DNA from 3 places in the Pseudarthrobacter sp. CCNWLW217 genome. Region 3 is predicted to be linked to each of the others. Evidence: riboswitches for the same ligand, from Rfam matches in the RefSeq annotation. Region 3 holds a riboswitch; each other region holds the start of a gene.
What was found. A riboswitch is a leader RNA that binds a small molecule or an ion and turns the genes downstream of it on or off. The one in region 3 is predicted to bind S-adenosylmethionine.
Positions count from the first base shown of each region.

Region 1: linked by a shared signal. The riboswitch ahead of V9L18_RS12190 (DUF1737 domain-containing protein) and the one ahead of V9L18_RS12665 (bifunctional o-acetylhomoserine/o-acetylserine sulfhydrylase) in region 3 are both predicted to bind S-adenosylmethionine.
Region 2: linked by a shared signal. The riboswitch ahead of V9L18_RS03665 (aminotransferase class V-fold PLP-dependent enzyme) and the one ahead of V9L18_RS12665 (bifunctional o-acetylhomoserine/o-acetylserine sulfhydrylase) in region 3 are both predicted to bind S-adenosylmethionine.

Region 1 covers NZ_JBBCBT010000009.1:123,162-128,310, reverse strand. The annotation lists gene V9L18_RS12215 (LysR family transcriptional regulator ArgP) at 1-390, shown strand, start outside; gene V9L18_RS12210 (DUF1905 domain-containing protein) at 457-759, shown strand; gene V9L18_RS12205 (hypothetical protein) at 788-1,564, shown strand; gene V9L18_RS12200 (O-succinylhomoserine sulfhydrylase) at 1,576-2,784, opposite strand; gene V9L18_RS12195 (rhodanese-like domain-containing protein) at 2,785-3,195, opposite strand; gene V9L18_RS12190 (DUF1737 domain-containing protein) at 3,192-3,449, opposite strand; SAM riboswitch class IV at 3,463-3,576, opposite strand; gene V9L18_RS12185 (hypothetical protein) at 3,683-4,186, shown strand; gene V9L18_RS12180 (acetyl-CoA C-acyltransferase) at 4,215-5,149, opposite strand, start outside.
Region 2 covers NZ_JBBCBT010000002.1:235,774-240,922, forward strand. The annotation lists gene V9L18_RS03645 (fluoride efflux transporter FluC) at 1-211, opposite strand, end outside; gene V9L18_RS03650 (fluoride efflux transporter FluC) at 211-630, opposite strand; gene V9L18_RS03655 (metal-dependent transcriptional regulator) at 631-1,344, opposite strand; gene V9L18_RS03660 (class I SAM-dependent methyltransferase) at 1,376-2,134, opposite strand; gene V9L18_RS03665 (aminotransferase class V-fold PLP-dependent enzyme) at 2,203-3,639, opposite strand; SAM riboswitch class IV at 3,675-3,788, opposite strand; gene hisN (histidinol-phosphatase) at 3,948-4,760, opposite strand; gene rsgA (ribosome small subunit-dependent GTPase A) at 4,858-5,149, opposite strand, start outside.
Region 3 covers NZ_JBBCBT010000010.1:19,679-24,827, forward strand. The annotation lists gene V9L18_RS12650 (histidine phosphatase family protein) at 1-289, opposite strand, end outside; gene V9L18_RS12655 (CPBP family intramembrane glutamic endopeptidase) at 375-1,151, shown strand; gene V9L18_RS12660 (VOC family protein) at 1,290-1,928, opposite strand; SAM riboswitch class IV at 2,101-2,216, shown strand; gene V9L18_RS12665 (bifunctional o-acetylhomoserine/o-acetylserine sulfhydrylase) at 2,260-3,579, shown strand; SAM riboswitch class IV at 3,702-3,817, shown strand; gene metX (homoserine O-acetyltransferase MetX) at 3,830-4,945, shown strand; gene V9L18_RS12675 (hypothetical protein) at 4,998-5,149, opposite strand, start outside.

The DNA.
Region 1 (5,149 bases), on a different contig from region 3:
CCCGGCTATGTCCGGCGATGGTGGCCGGACGGCCCTGACCTCAGGGCCGGCAGCCTTGCCCCGGTGATGGACTTTGACCGCAAGGACGACCTGCAGGACGGGTTCTTTCGCAACCTGACCGGAACGGAACTGAACGCACCGCGGCACTATGTGCCGACGTCGGCAGAGTTCGCGCAGGCAATCCGCCTGGGATTGGGGTGGGGGCTGTTGCCGGAGCAGCAGTGCCTGGCCGACATTCGGGGCGCCGCACTCATCGAACTGGCCCCGGCGCACCCTGTCGATGTGGCCTTGTATTGGCAGCGGTGGAAGATCGACTCCCCGGTGCTCAACCAGCTCTCCGACGCAGTCCGGGAGACGGCGTTCCGGCAACTCCGCCAACCCGGGGCCTGACCAGCCGCATCCGCCGTGCCCACAACAGCTGATGCATTGGGAAAGGTGCCATGCCATACTCAGGCCGTGACGTCGTCGTACTCGTTCCGTGCCGAATTGTGGCTCTACCCGGGAGAAGCCGGATGGCACTTCCTCACCCTCCCGGAGGTCATTGCCGACGACCTCCGCGAGGAAGCGGCTCCGCTCCGGAAGGGCTTCGGCTCGGTCAAAGTCACAGCCGAAATTTCCGGCCACACGTGGCAAACTTCGGTCTTCCCGGACGGCAAATCCGGCTCGTACCTGCTGCCGGTGAAGAAAGCGATCAGGACTGCGGCCCGCATCAGCGCAGGGGACACAGTAGCTGTTAACCTCGAAATCCAGCCCGGGTAGCAGGAACGTAGCGGGGGATCGACTGTTGGTGCCGGCCGAAGCAACCATCCAGACCTCCGACCCGGAAGTGGGACCCGGCCAGTACCTGAAGATCGAGACCACAGCGGTATACGCCGCCGGAGTCGCTTTGGGGGACCCCGGAGGAGGCGGTCGTTCGGTGGAGTGGCTGGACAAATCTTCGGACCAGCTTTATGTCCCAGCCGACCATGCCTCCGAATGGATCTGGAACCGCGAAGCCCGCATCCCAACGACGTTCTTCAGCGAGGAAGCTAAAGCAGAGGCCACCAAATACCAGCAATCCCAGTCTGAAAACCCCCACGGCGCGGGAGAACTGCTCCGGGCACCGGGAGGTAACTTCTACGGAGTACCGCGGCTGCTGTTCGCCGGCTTGCCCCTGGAGGAAGGCGTGAAGACTCTGCCCCGCGACCCCCAGGCACTCCTGGACACCATTCGACAGCGAGGCAAACAAGGCAGGCCGGAAGCCGAAACGCTGGAAAGCATCGCCGCCGCCCTGCAGACCGGAGTCGTCCCGGCGGACCTTCGCGCTGCACTGTACAAAGCGGCCGCGCTCATTCCCGGAGTCACCGTCGTAGACAAGGAGGCGAACCTTGATGGCAAGGTAGGCACAGCGATCGGGATCGAGCATCCGGACAGGGAAACGCGGACGGACATCATCATTGATCCCGACACAGGGCTGCTGATCGGAGAACGAGTGGTCACGCTGACACCTGGCGAGACCTTCCCAGCCGGAACAGCGACCGCTTGGACCTCGGTTGAGACCTCAGTGGTCAATTCCGCCCCGTAAGCAGGCGCCGATCAGATCTGCTTGAGCGCCTGTTCCAGGTCGCGGATGAGGTCGTCCGCGTCCTCAAGGCCCACGGACAGCCGCACCACGCCGTCGCTGAGCCCGATAGCGGCGCGGCCTTCGGGACCCATGGCACGGTGGGTGGTGGTGGCCGGGTGCGTGATGAGGGACTTGGCATCGCCCAGGTTGTTGGAGATGTCGATGATCCGCAGCGCGTCCAGCAGCGCAAAGGCGGCGTCCTTGCCGGAGCGGCCGTCCGTCGTCGCGAGCTCCAGGGTGAGCACGGTCCCGCCGGCCTTCATCTGCTTGGCCGCGAGCTCGTACTGCGGGTGCGATTTCAGCATGGGGTACTTGACCCAGCTGACGGCAGGCTGCTGTTCGAGCCATTCGGCCAGCCGCAGTGCCGTGGCTGAGGAATGGTTCACGCGCAGGGCCATGGTTTCCAAGCCCTTGGTAAGTACCCAGGCGTTGAAGGCCGACAGCGACGGGCCGGTGTGCCGCATGAGCTGCTTGACCGGCCCGTCGATGAATTCCTTGGTGCCCAGGATGGCGCCGCCCATGACTCGGCCCTGGCCGTCGATGTGCTTGGTGCCCGAGTACACAATCACGTCCGCGCCGAGCTGGCCGCAGCGCTGCAGCAGGGGTGTGGCAAAGACGTTGTCGACGACGACGGTAGCGCCGGCGGCGTGCGCCAGTTCGCTGACCGCGGCGATGTCCACGATTTCCTGCATCGGGTTGGACGGCGATTCGAAGAACACTGCCGTGGTGGGCTCCGACAGGGCCGCACGCCACTGCTCCAGGTCCGGTCCGTCGACGAACACCGTCTCAACACCCCAGCGGGGCAGGATCTCGTTCAGGATCACAAAGCAGGAGCCGAACAGTGAGCGGGCTGCCACTACGCGGTCGCCAGCGGCCAGCAGGGCACCCAGGGCGGTGAACACGGCGGACATTCCCGACGCCGTTGCGAAGCACGCCTCAGTGCCTTCGAGCAGGCGGAGCCGTTCCTGGAAGGTGGCCACGGACGGGTTGCCGTAGCGGGAGTAGACAAAGCGCTCGTCCTCGCCGGTGAAGGCGCGCTCCGCTGCGGCGGCGGACTCGTAGACGAATCCGGAGTTCAGGAACACCGGTTCGGTGGTCTCCTGGAAGTTGGTGCGGTCCAGCCCGCCGCGGACGGCCTGGGTGTCAGGGCTCCAGCCGGCGGCATCTTCGTTGAAGGTCACTTAGTTCTTTCCCAGGTTGGTTGGCAGGCCGCGGTTCTTCCAGCCGTTGACGGTGCGCTCGCCGTAGCGGTCCGGTTCGCCTTCGAAGCCCTCCAGGACGTTGTAGGAGGTGAAGCCGGCTTGGGTTGCGGCGATGGCAGCGGAGACGGAGCGCTGGCCTGAGCGGCAGATGAACAGGAGTTCGGTGCCGGTGTCCTCCGGCGCCTGCTGCCTCAGGTCGGTGAGGAACTCGGGGTTGGGGATGCCGCCGGGGAACGTCCACTGGATGAACAGGGGGTCGTTGTCGGTTGCCTTGGTGTCAGGGATGCCGATGTGCGCCCACTCACCCTCGGTGCGGACATCCACCAGGATGGCGCCCTGCTCCAGCTTGGTCCAGGCTTCCTGCGGGGTGAGGTCTCCGGCGTAGCTCACGCGTGGCCCTCGCCTTCGAACTCAAGGTCTTCCACAGCGGTGGCGACGGCGGCGTCCGCACTGGCGATGGCGGCCGGGAGGATGAGTGCCTGCGCCACAATCACCTGGCCGCCGTTGGACGTGGCAGCCGGGCTGCCGTGCAGGACATAGCCTTCGGCCAGGGCGGTGGAAATCCGCTCACAGAAATTACGGTCGTCCGGGCCTGTGATGAGCCGGTACGACAGTTTTTCTTCAGGGGCAGGTGCGTCAGACACGACGGATCTCCTTCTCTCACGCTTGCAACTCGAATGTCGATATGCCGAGTATTCACCTGAGGCACCCCGCCGCGAAAGGGAGGGTTGCCGACCGGCCAGTCAGGGCTTGGCGCCGGTTCTCATTACTCCTCAAAAACGTAACACTTGGCCCGCCTGGCCGCACCGCCGCCGTCGTCATGTTCCGTAACCAACACGTGCTTCCGCGGCCGTCACCCGGACGGGACAATCAGTCCATGGGGAAATCTGGGCGGGGACTGGCTGTATTCGCGCGTTTGAGGACTGCCGCTGCATTCCTCGTACTGGCCACGGTGGCCACGGGGTTGAGTGGTTGCCGGGACGTCTTCGCGCCGCCGCCCTGCATGCCGCCCGCGTACACAGTCACGCCGTCGGAAGCCAAACCCGGTGAGCAGGTTACGGTCAGCGCGCAGGACACCAACTGCGATGCGCGCTACGGGCAGAACGCGCAGGTCCAGGTGACGGTGCGGGACGCCTTTGGATCGCTGATGCTGGAGGAACTCGCACCCATGAGCGACGACGGCGCGTTTACTTTTGTGTTCACCGTCCCGCCGGGCGCGGCTCCCGGCAAGGCGGCAGTGGGGGCGCACCCGTACAACCTGGATTGGTGCGACGACACCGGGGTTAACAACCGGGCCGGCGCGGGGCCCAGGACGCTTGTTCTGGTCTCGTGTGCCGAGCGCCTGGTGCCGTTGCTAATACTGGCGGGTACCGGGGCCTGAGCAGCGGCGACGCCCGTGGGGACGGGCGTCAGGCCCTGAGGATGAGGGCCTCGCCCTGGCCGCCGCCGCCGCACAAGGCCACGACGCCGATGCCGCCGCCGCGCCGTTTCAACGCCAGGGCCTGGTGCAGGACCAGCCGTGCCCCCGAGGCGCCGACGGGGTGGCCCAGCGCGATCGCCCCGCCCTCGGCGTTGATCTTCTCCGCAGAAATGCCAAGGTCCTGGGCTGACTGGATGATCACCGAGGCGAACGCTTCGTTGATTTCCACCAAGTCCAGGTCCTCCACCGAAATCCCTTCTGCGCGGAGTGCTCTTTCGATGGCGCGGGACGGCTGGGAATGTAAAGAGCCGTCCGGCCCGGCCGTCTGCCCGTGGGCGGCGATCTCGGCAATCCAGGTGAGCCCCGCCCGTTCGGCGGCCGCCTTGCTGGCCACCACGACGGCGGCCGCGCCGTCGGAGAGGGGAGAGGCGGAACCTGCGGTGATGGTGGCTGAGTCGGCCGTGGAGAAGGCGGGCATAAGCGCCGCCAGGGCCTCCGCCGTCGTGCCCGGCCGGATCCCCTCATCGGCATCGACGGTGACGGCAGGGCCGCGGCGCTGCGGGATATACAGGGGAACGATCTCTTCGGCGAGCAGTCCCGCATTCCGCGCGGCTTCGGCCCTCTGGTGGGAGCGGGCGGCAACTTCGTCCTGCTCCCCGCGGCTGATGCCGCGCTCGGCATTGCCGGCATCGGTGGCGGCGCCCTGCAGGATTCCGGAGATGGGATCCTGGAGGGCGTCGTGGTTCAGGGAATCGACCAGCGGGGTATCGCCGATGGCCACGCCGGTACGCAGGCGGGGCAGCAGGTGCGGGGCGTTGGTCATGGATTCCTGGCCGGCGGCCACGACGAAATCAGCCTCCCCGGCGCGGATCATCCGTGCCGCGTCGATCACGGCGGTCAGCCCGGAGAGGCAGAGTTTGTTGA
Region 2 (5,149 bases), on a different contig from region 3:
CTGTCACTCCAACGGAGAGCCCTATGATCAGGCACCCGGCTACGTTGACCACCAGGGTGGCCCACGGCCAGTGCTGGGGCGTCCGACCGGCGGCGTCCTTGGCGCGCGGGCCCGTGGAGGTAGCGGCGGGCCGATGAGCGAACCAGCTGTCCACGGCGAAGCGCAGCAGAGCACCGGCCACGCCGAAGACGCCTACCAGCATTGCGGCGATCACGCAGGGGCTCCGGAGCGGTCGGCCAGCACTTTGCCCGTCCTCCAGCCAGCGGCCGCGGCGCCGAACCCCAGCAGAAGTGAAAGGCCGAGGTACGCAATCCACACCAAGTGGAGGTTGGCACGGGAGAACTGATCCACCGCGAACACCACTGCGGAAAACGTCGTGAAGGATCCCAGCAGACCGGGCCCGAGCCCCGCCCGGAGCCAGAAAGCCGTGCGGGGCCTTGCGATCCAGAACGTAGTCAGGGCTGCCAGGACAAAGCTCCCGGCCGCGTTGATGCCCAGCGTGGTCCAGGGCATCATTCCCGCGGCATCAGGGAAGGCCAGGCCCAGGCCGTACCGGAGTTCGGTCCCGAGGAGTCCGCCGCCGGCCACCGCCAGCCATGCACGCCAGCCAGGTGCCCCAGTGCCGGCCATTCAGCCGTTTCCGAGGACGCAGCCGGCGTGCGGCGCGTCGCTGTGCACCCACAAGGCCGAGGTGATTTCATCAGCGAGGTCATACTCCCGAGTCTTCCCCGCGGAGCTGATTCGCACTACAAGTGCCCCGCCGAATGGCTTGCGGCCCACTACCTCCACCTCGGCGTCGAGGTCGATCTCCTCGGCAGACAGGTACCGGAGCAAGTCAGGGTTCTCATCGCTGATTCGGGTGATCCGGCCGGTGTGTCCCTGATCCAATTCATTCATCAGGTGGGCGTGTGGCATCCGGACCGTGCCATCGGCGCCGGGGATGGGGTCGCCGTGGGGATCCCGAAGTGGATTTCCCAGTTTCGCCGCCATCCGCTCAATAAACGTGTCCGAGACGGCGTGTTCGAGATGCTCGGCCTCATCATGGACCTCATCCCAGCTGTAGCCAAGTTGTTGGACCAGATAGGTTTCGATCAGCCGGTGCCGCCTGACCATGGAGAGCGCAAGCCGCACGCCGGCGTCGGTGAGGGTGATTGCGCTGTACGGCTTGTGGTCCACCAGGCCCTGGTCCTTGAGCTTGCGGACCATCTCGGACACGGAGGAGTTTGCCACACCCAGCCGTTGCGCAAGTTGGGAGGAGGTAATGGGTTTGTCCTGCCACTCCGTGAAGGAGTAGATGACCTTGACGTAGTCCTCGATGGAGGAGGAGGGCGCGCTGGTCTTCACGACACCAAGCCTACCCGTTGCGCGGAGGGCGTCACGCTTTTGCGGCCCGCCATGTCAGGGTGAGGTAGGGCAGTCCCAGGCCCGCGCCGGGGGAGTGTCCCAGATGGTCGTGGAGGTACCAGTCCAGGTTCGCGAGGACCTTGGCGCGGGTGGTATCGCCGGAACGGAGGTAGTAGCTCCGCGACTTGGCAAGCTCCATGATCTCTGTCGTGGTGAGCGCGTCTTCCCAGCGGGTAACATGGCTTTCCAGCTCCACGAACTCCGGTCCCAAGGGCGGCTGGAAGTGCGGCCGGTAGACATCCCCGGCGTGCATGATGCGGGAAAGCCGGTGAACCCAAGGGACTGAAGTGTCCAACTGGTTCCAGATCAGCCCCAACCTTCCGCCGGCGCGGAGAACCCGTGAAAGCTCCGTACTGGCGGCCAGGGGATCGCACCAGTGCCATGCCTGCGCCACGCTGACGACGTCGAACGAGGAGTCCGCGAATCCCGTCGCCTCGGCAGTGCCCACAGTGGCCGCAACACCGGGGTGCATGATCCGCAACTGGTCGAGCATGTCTGCGGAGGGGTCCACGGCGGAAACGGTCAATCCGCGGTCGAGCAGCAGGACCGTGAATTTTCCGGTGCCGGCTCCCACGTCCAGGGCATCCCGGGCCCCCGCCGGAATAAGCCAGTCGGCCGAATCGCCGGGGTAACCGGGGCGCACGCGTTCGTAGTGTTCGCCTCCGTCCTGGAAGCTCTGACCAAGCTCCTGACGGCGTACGTCGTCAAGTTTGGGGCCACCCCGCGCCACGTGCAGCCTCCTTCGCCAGATGCCCTTGGGTATCCTTCGAATTTACCGCATGAGCCGGGTAACCCGGATCAGTCGTCGATGCAGGGGGCAGCGCCTGCCGTGCCAGGCGTATTGGGTGCCCAGTCCGGGTATTTGCGGGTGTCGTTAGCCGGAACCCAGCGGCCCGAGTCAACCACATAGTCCCAGCCCAGGCCGGTTCGGCGGAGTTCCTCGATGCCAGCCAGCAGACGCTGGGCGTCTTCGAGGCGGGACCCAACGCCGAAGCTTGCCCGCAGGGAGCCGGACGGGAGGCCCAGGCGCTTCAGCAGGGGGTGGGCACAGAACCGGCCGTCGCGGAGGCCTACGCCGTGTTCTGCTGACAGGTAGGCAGCCACCAGGCCGGCGTCGTAGCCTTCCACCGAGAAGTTCACTACGCCGATGGTGTCGGTGTCCGGATCGGTGTCCTTGAAGATCTGGTGTACCGTCACGCCTTCGATCTTCTGCAGACCCTCCACCAGGAACGACCGGATAGCCGACTCGTGGGCGTGCCACCGGTCCTGATCCAGCGATGCGATGACCTGGGTGGCGCGAGCCAGTGTGGCGGCGCCCAGGACATTGGGCGAACCGCCCTCGTGCCGGGCTGGGCCGGTGGCCCAGCTGACGCCGTCGAGCCTGGCCTCCCGCACCGCGCCGCCACCGGCAAGATGCGGCGTGCCCGCGTCGAGCCAGTCCGACCGCCCCACGAGGACGCCTGCGCCGAAGGGCGCGTAGAGCTTGTGGCCCGAGAAAGCGAGGTAGTCGACGTCGTCGGCGCTGATGTTGATCCGGCGATGCGGCGCGAGCTGCGCGGCATCGACGACGATCCGGGCGCCGTGCTGGTGGGCAAGGGCGGCGAGGGCACGGATGGGCAGGATTTCGCCGGTGACGTTGGAGGCGCCCGTGACGGCGAGCAGGCTGATTCCGCCCTGTTCCAGTTCGGCACGGAGGGCCTCGATGGTGCCGGCCACGGTGTCGGCCGCAACGACGCTGCGGTGCGGGACGCCCTGCCACGGCAGGAGGTTGGCGTGGTGCTCGATGTCGAGGTACAAAACCTCCCCCGTGGGGCGGCCGTCCGCGGACGGAAGGCACCCGGCGAGGAGGTTCAGGGAGTCCGTGGTGTTCCTGGTGAAGATGACGGAGTCACCGGGCCGGCCTCCCACGAAGTCACGCACGATGTTCCGGGCGTTCTCGTAGACGGACGTGCTGATCTGGGATGCGTAGCCGGCGCCGCGGTGGACGCTGGCGTAGAACGGCAGGATCTCGTTGAGGTAGGCGGAGACAACCGAGAGGGCCGGGGCAGAGGCGCCGTAGTCCAGGTTGGCGTAACGCACGTGGCCGCCCTGGATCAGCGGGGCCTGGATTTCGGCGCCGGTGACGGCGGAGAGCGGCCGTCCGGCAACGGCGAGCCGTTCGCTGAACAGGGCTGCGGTGTCGTTTGCGGCCAGGGTACGGACGGCGGAGTTGGGGGAGACGGTGGCTGTTGTCACAGAGACCTCACTTTAGAGGGACTCCCTGTCCCGGGAATCCGCGCTTGCCGGGTCCGTTCCGGACCGGCCTGGTCGTCACCCGGGGCACCCCACCGCGAATGGAGGGTTGCCGGCCAGCAAACCGGGGTTTCGCGCTGGCACTCGTGACCTGTTAAGAGCGTAGAACATGGGCGGGGCGGGCAGGAAGCCCGTCCGAATGTTAAGGCTTTTGTTACGCGCGGATGGAAATACCCATGGTTATCCGAAGATACGACGGCGGACGCCCCCATCAGGAGGCGTCCGCCGTTGATAATTCGGCACTTGGGCTGCTAGAGGAGGTCGTCCAGGTCGGGGTTGAGCCGTTTGAGGACTTCCGAATGCAGGATGGAGTTCGTCGCCAGCGCGTTGCCGCCAAACGGACCGTCTTCACCCTCGAGGGAGGTGAAGCGGCCGCCGGCCTCCACCACGATCGGGACCAGTGCCGCCATGTCGTAGAGATTCAGCTCCGGCTCACACGCAATGTCCACGGAGCCTTCGGCCACCATGCAGTAGGACCAGAAGTCGCCGTAGGCACGCGTGCGCCAGACGTCTTCGGTGAGCCCAAGGAAGTCATCCAGGTTCCCGCGGTCCCTCCAGCCGCTCAGGCTGGAGTAGGACAGGGAAGCGTCCGAGAGTTTCGACACGTCTGAGACCTTCAGCCGGGTGGCCGCAGCCAGTGACCGGCCCATGTAGGCGCCTGCGCCCTTGGCAGCCCACCAACGCTTGCCCAGGGCAGGGGCACTGACGACGCCGACGACGGGCTCTCCTTCGTCCACAAGCGCAATCAGTGTTGCCCACACCGGTACGCCACGGACAAAGTTCTTGGTGCCGTCGATGGGGTCGATGATCCAACGCCGGGAGCCATGGCCTGAACTGCCGAATTCCTCGCCCAGGACCGCATCGCGGGGGCGGGAACGGGAGAGCTGGCCACGGATGGCTTCTTCGGCGGCCTTATCGGCATCAGTGACCGGGGTCAGGTCCGGCTTGGTCTCGACGTGGAGGTCCAGTGCCTTGAAGCGGCTCATGGTCTGGTCGTCCACGGAATCGGCCAGCACGTGGGCCAGGCGCAGGTCATCGTTGTAGCTCGAAGCGGGTTGGATCATGGTTCCAAACTACCGTCAAAGCGCCGTGTGGTTGGGGACCCCGGCTTCGGGCGGCGTCCTGAACAGCCTGGGCGCTGCTCCCAGCCGGCCGGGCGGGTCAGTTGACGCTGCCCAATTCCTTGGTTTCCTGCCCCTCCATGCGGGGATCGGTGCCGAGTAGGCGACGGAGGGACGCGAGCCTGGCGGGTCCGGTTGGGCCCGCATGGCCTTCGGCAACCCAGGAGTCCAGGCCGCAATTGACTGCGCTGGCATTGTGTTTGCAGCCGCGCTCGCACGCATCCGTGCCCGGTTCCAGGTCCGGAAAGGAGCGGAGGATGCGGTCTGCGTCGACATGCGCCAGTCCGAAAGACCGGATGCCGGGGGTGTCGATGATCCAGCTTCCAGCAGGG
Region 3 (5,149 bases):
TGGCCCAGTCCTGTTCCCGGAGGCGCGGCTCTTCGATCACCCGTTCCGTGAGGTTGCCGAGGTTGAGTGCTTCCAGGGTCTGATGGGCACGCAGGTACGGCGACACGTAGACGCAGACCTGGCGGCCATCAAGTTCCCGGCGGATCCGTTCGCCTGCCGCGGTGGCCTGCTCCAGGCCCAGGGGAGTCAGCGGGATCCGGTAGTCCGGCACGCGGTTGTAAATGGACGTATCAGCGTTGGCCATGGACTGGCCATGCCGGATCATGATGATTTTCCCTGGCGCGCTCATAAGCCCCAAGCATAAGTCCTGTGCCCACGCCCTCCCGGGAAGCCCAAATCAGGAAAGAACCAGAAACTGCAGGCAAGATGGGAACATGCTGGTTCCCTCCCGCCGTCGGCTGCGGCTCGAAGTATGGATCGTCCTGGGCCTGTCGCTGGGGCAGTCCGCTGTCTACTCAGTGGTGCAGCTGCTGGATAAGATGACGCGCGCCCCGCTGGCTGAAGGTACCTCCACGCTTAACCGCTCACAGAGCACCCGCGAATACTTTGACCTCACCTACCAGCTGCTGGACATCATCTTCGCGTTGGTTCCGGTCTTGCTGGTCATCTACTTCCTCACTGACCACCGGCAGTCCACCTCCGGGGCCCCGCAGGGCGGCTCGGCGTTCCGGAAGCTCGGCTTCGACTTTGCCCGGCCCGGTCGCGACGTGCTCCAGGGGCTGGGCCTCGCAGCGCTGATCGGCGTTCCGTCCCTCGGCCTATATGCTGCGGGCCGGGCCCTGGGCATCACCACCGCCATCATCCCCAGCGCACTGGATGCGTACTGGTGGACGGTGCCTGTGCTGATCCTGTCCGCACTGCGGCATGCCGTCGTGGAGGAAGTTATTGTGGTGGGGTACCTCCTGAACCGCTTCGGCGCGTTCGGCTGGAGCGTTCCGCTGGCGATCTTCGCCAGTTCCATGCTGCGCGGCAGCTACCACCTCTACCAGGGCTTCGGGCCCTTCATTGGGAACGCTGTGATGGGGGTGGTCTTCGCCTGGCTGTACACCAGGACCCGTCGCGTTATGCCGCTGGTCATTGCCCACGCCCTGCTGGACATCGTGGCGTTTGTTGGCTTCAGCCTGTTTGGGAAGGCCGTCGGCCTCGGTTAGGCAGACTAAGGCCGGGGAAGTTAAAGGGATTCGGCCGCCATCGGTGGGTGGCATCGTTGGCACCCGCTGATGGCGGCCGAAGTATGTTGCCGGGCATGGCTGCCTGGCAGGCCGTGCTGGCCCGGCGGAAGAAAGCAATCAGATGGTGACTGCTCCGGAGGCGGTCTCGAACGTGACGGACAGGATGCCGGGGGTCCCGTGCGGAGCTACCCAGTCCACGGCGACGTCCTCAAGTGGCTTCTCCACCGGTTCGCCCAGCCATTCGGTCACCCGTGCAGCGGAACCGGCGATGGTCAGGCAGGACATCTTGACATTGCTGTCGTAGGCGTTGGACGGGTGGAGGGCGGGATCGCCTTCCCACTTGAGCATGTACGGGACCTGCGGGTCCGCGATCAGGCCCAGGATGCCGATCTGCTTCCAGACCAGTTCGCGGCCGTCGGGAAACTTGCGGTTTCCGTTGACCGCGGAGCGGCCGAGGCGTGCTTCGAAGGGGGCGAGGTCGTCAACTTCGACGCACCACCCCATCCAGCCGCCGCCGGCAGCGGAGCGTGCCCGGACTGCCTGTCCGAACGGTGCCTTGTCCGATGCCGGGTGGTCAAGCACCTCGACTACTTCCAGATATTTGTGCCCCGCGAGAGGGATGATCATGTTCCGGGTTCCGAAACGGGGGTGCACTCCGCCCTTTACGGCTTCAACGCCGAGGGCGGACGAAATACGTTCGGTGGTGGCAGCCAGGCCATCGTGTTCACAGGCGTAAGAGACGTGATCCATGCGCATGCCCTCATCTTGGCACTTTGTGATCGGGCTCTCAGCTAAGGGTATCCTTACCAACTTTCGGGTGCGTCACGAGTGGACATCGGGCTTTCCATCACCCCCGGGAAGAGCGCCGGGTGACCATGTTCGTCACAATGCTGTTGCGCGCCGTCGAACGGTTCCTACACTGAACGCAGGTCATGAGCGCCAGCGCCAAGCCCCGGCTCGCTGGCCGGCAACCCTCCATCCGCGGTGGGGTGCCCCGGGTGAGGACCTGGCTGCCCGGCAACGGCCGGGCGGCAAGCGCGGCCCGTGGTGCTCCCAGCATGCCGGGCCCATGTCAAAGGAGCCTTGAATGTCCGACGGATGGTCTTTTGAAACCCGCCAGATCCACGCCGGCCAGGAGCCGGACAGCGCCACAGGGGCGCGTGCCCTCCCGATCTACCAGACGACGTCGTTCGTCTTCCCGAGTGCCGAAAGCGCCGCCAACCGCTTCGCGCTCGCAGAATTGGCACCGATCTATACGCGGATCGGCAACCCCACCCAGGACGCCGTGGAGCAACGGATCGCCAGCCTGGAAGGCGGGTTGGCCGCCCTCCTGTTGAGCTCGGGGCAGGCGGCCGAAACCTTCGCCATCCTCAATATCGCCGAAGCCGGGGACCATGTGGTGGCAAGCCCCAGCCTTTATGGCGGCACGTACAACCTGCTGGGGTACACGCTGAAGAAGTTCGGCATCTCGGTGACGTTCGTCGAGGACCCGGATAACCTGGACCAGTGGCGCGAGGCCGTCCGCCCGAACACCAAACTGTTCTTTGCCGAGGTCGTGTCCAACCCGCGCCAGGATGTCCTCGATATCGAAGGGGTGTCCCGGACCGCCCACGAGGCCGGCGTTCCGTTGGTGGTGGACAATACGCTCTCCACGCCGTACCTCATACGCCCGCTGGAGTGGGGCGCCGATATTGTGGTCCACTCGGCCACCAAATACCTTGGCGGACACGGATCGGCGATCGCGGGGGTGATCGTGGACTCCGGCAACTTCGACTTCGGTCAAGACCCGGATAGGTTCCCTGGTTTCAACACCCCGGATCCCACCTACAACGGGCTGGTCTATGCCCGTGACCTTGGCGCGGGCGGCGCCTTGGGCGCCAATCTGTCCTACATCCTCAAAGCCCGCGTCCAGCTCCTCCGAGACCTCGGCTCCGCAGTATCGCCCTTCAACGCGTTCCTCATCGCCCAGGGCCTGGAGACGCTGAGCCTGCGGGTCGAGCGGCACGTTGAGAACGCCGTTGCGGTGGCGCAGTGGCTGGAAGCCCGTGACGACGTCGAGTCGGTAGCGTACGCGGGGCTGCCCTCGAGCCCCTGGTACGAGCGCGGACGCAAGTACGGCCCCAAGGGCACAGGAGCCGTGGTGGCCTTCAACCTGGCCGGCGGGGCCGAGGCGGGCAAGCGGTTTGTGGACGCCTTGGAGCTCCACAGCCATGTGGCGAACATCGGCGACGTGAGGTCCCTGGTCATCCACCCTGCGTCCACCACCCATAGCCAGCTCTCCCCGGAGCAGCAGGCAATTGCGGGCGTTACGCCGGGGCTGGTCCGCCTCTCCGTGGGCATCGAACACATCGATGACATCCTGGCGGACCTGGAGGCAGGTTTCCGGGCGGCCAAGGCCGCTCTCTAAGGCGGTTTCAGCGCCGGATTCCCGGCCCCGGGAGTCCGGCGCCCGGCAGGAGAGGCATTGTGGAGTCACAAACCAGTCACACTCTTAGCCAGATCCGGGGCTGGTTTCGTACACTCGGAGAAGGTCATGAGTGCCAGCGACAGCCCCGGCTTGCTGGCCGGCAACCCTCCTTTCGCGGCGGGGTGCCCCGGGTGAAGACCTGGCCTGCCGGTCATTCGACGGCCGGCAAGCGCGTAGAAAAGGTCTCCACATGACGATTACCGTCTCCCGTACCGCAGTACCCGAAAACGGCGTGGTCCGTTACGCCAGCATCGGCGGCCTTGAACTGGAAGCGGGCGGATACCTGCCCGAGGTCACGCTCGCCTATGAAACGTGGGGAACGCTCAATGAGGACGGCTCCAACGCCGTCCTCATTGAGCACGCCCTCACCGGCAGCACGCACGTGACACGCGGTGACAGCGACGAGCCGGGCTGGTGGGAGCAACTTGCCGGTCCAGGTGCGCCGGTGGACACGGACAGGTTCTTTGTGGTGTCCATCAACATTGTGGGCGGCTGCTACGGTTCCACCGGGCCGTCCTCGCCTGCTCCCGACGGCCGGCCCTGGGGTTCCCGCTTTCCGCTGGTGACCCTCCGTGACAGCACCGCCGCCGAGGCCCGGTTGGCGGACCAGCTGGGCATCCGGAGCTGGTACGCGGTGCTGGGCGGTTCCATGGGCGGTGCCCGTGCCTTGGAGTGGGCGCTCATTTACCCCGAACGGGTGGAGCGTTGCGCCGTGATCTCGATCGGTGCCGCCAGCACCGCCGAGCAGATCGCCTTTGCGCAGGCCCAGACGCTCGCCATCCGCCAGGACGCCAACTTCAACGGTGGCGACTACTATGGAGGGCCTTTCCCGGAGGACGGGCTGGCCCTGGCGCGGCGGATCGCCCACATCACCTATCGATCAGCCCAGGAGTTCGATGGGCGGTTCGGGCGGACGGCCCAGACTCCCGAAACGCCGCTGCGGGCAGCCGCGCTGGGGGACCGTGGGCGCTACCAGGTGGAGAGTTACCTTGACCACCAGGGCAGCAAGCTTGTCCGCCGCTTTGATGCCAACAGCTACATCGCCATCACCGAGGCCCTCATGAGCCACGACGTCTGCCGGGGGAGGGGAACCCTCAGCGAAACCCTGGCGAGGGCCTCCGCAAAGTTCTTTGTTGCCGCGGTGGACTCGGACCGGCTTTACTTCCCGTCGCAGTCGCACGAGCTCGCTGCCGCGCTTCCGGGAGCCGTGGATGTCCACGTTATCGAAGCGCCCATTGGCCATGACGGCTTCCTGACCGAGATCGGCCAGCTGGGGAGCCAACTCCGGAAGAATTTCCTGGTCTGACCGGGCACCTCACGGCGCCACGAACGTTCCGGAAGCCTAGGAAGCCGTCTGGTCAGCCGTCCATGATTTCGGAGCGCCGCTTCATGTATTCGTCCACGGCCATCTCGCCGTTGCTGTACTGCTGGTCTAGTTCCGCGAGTTTGCGGGCCCGATAGCCCTGGGGGGCCGACGGCGGCGGGGGAGTTGCAGGGGCGGCAGGCTTTT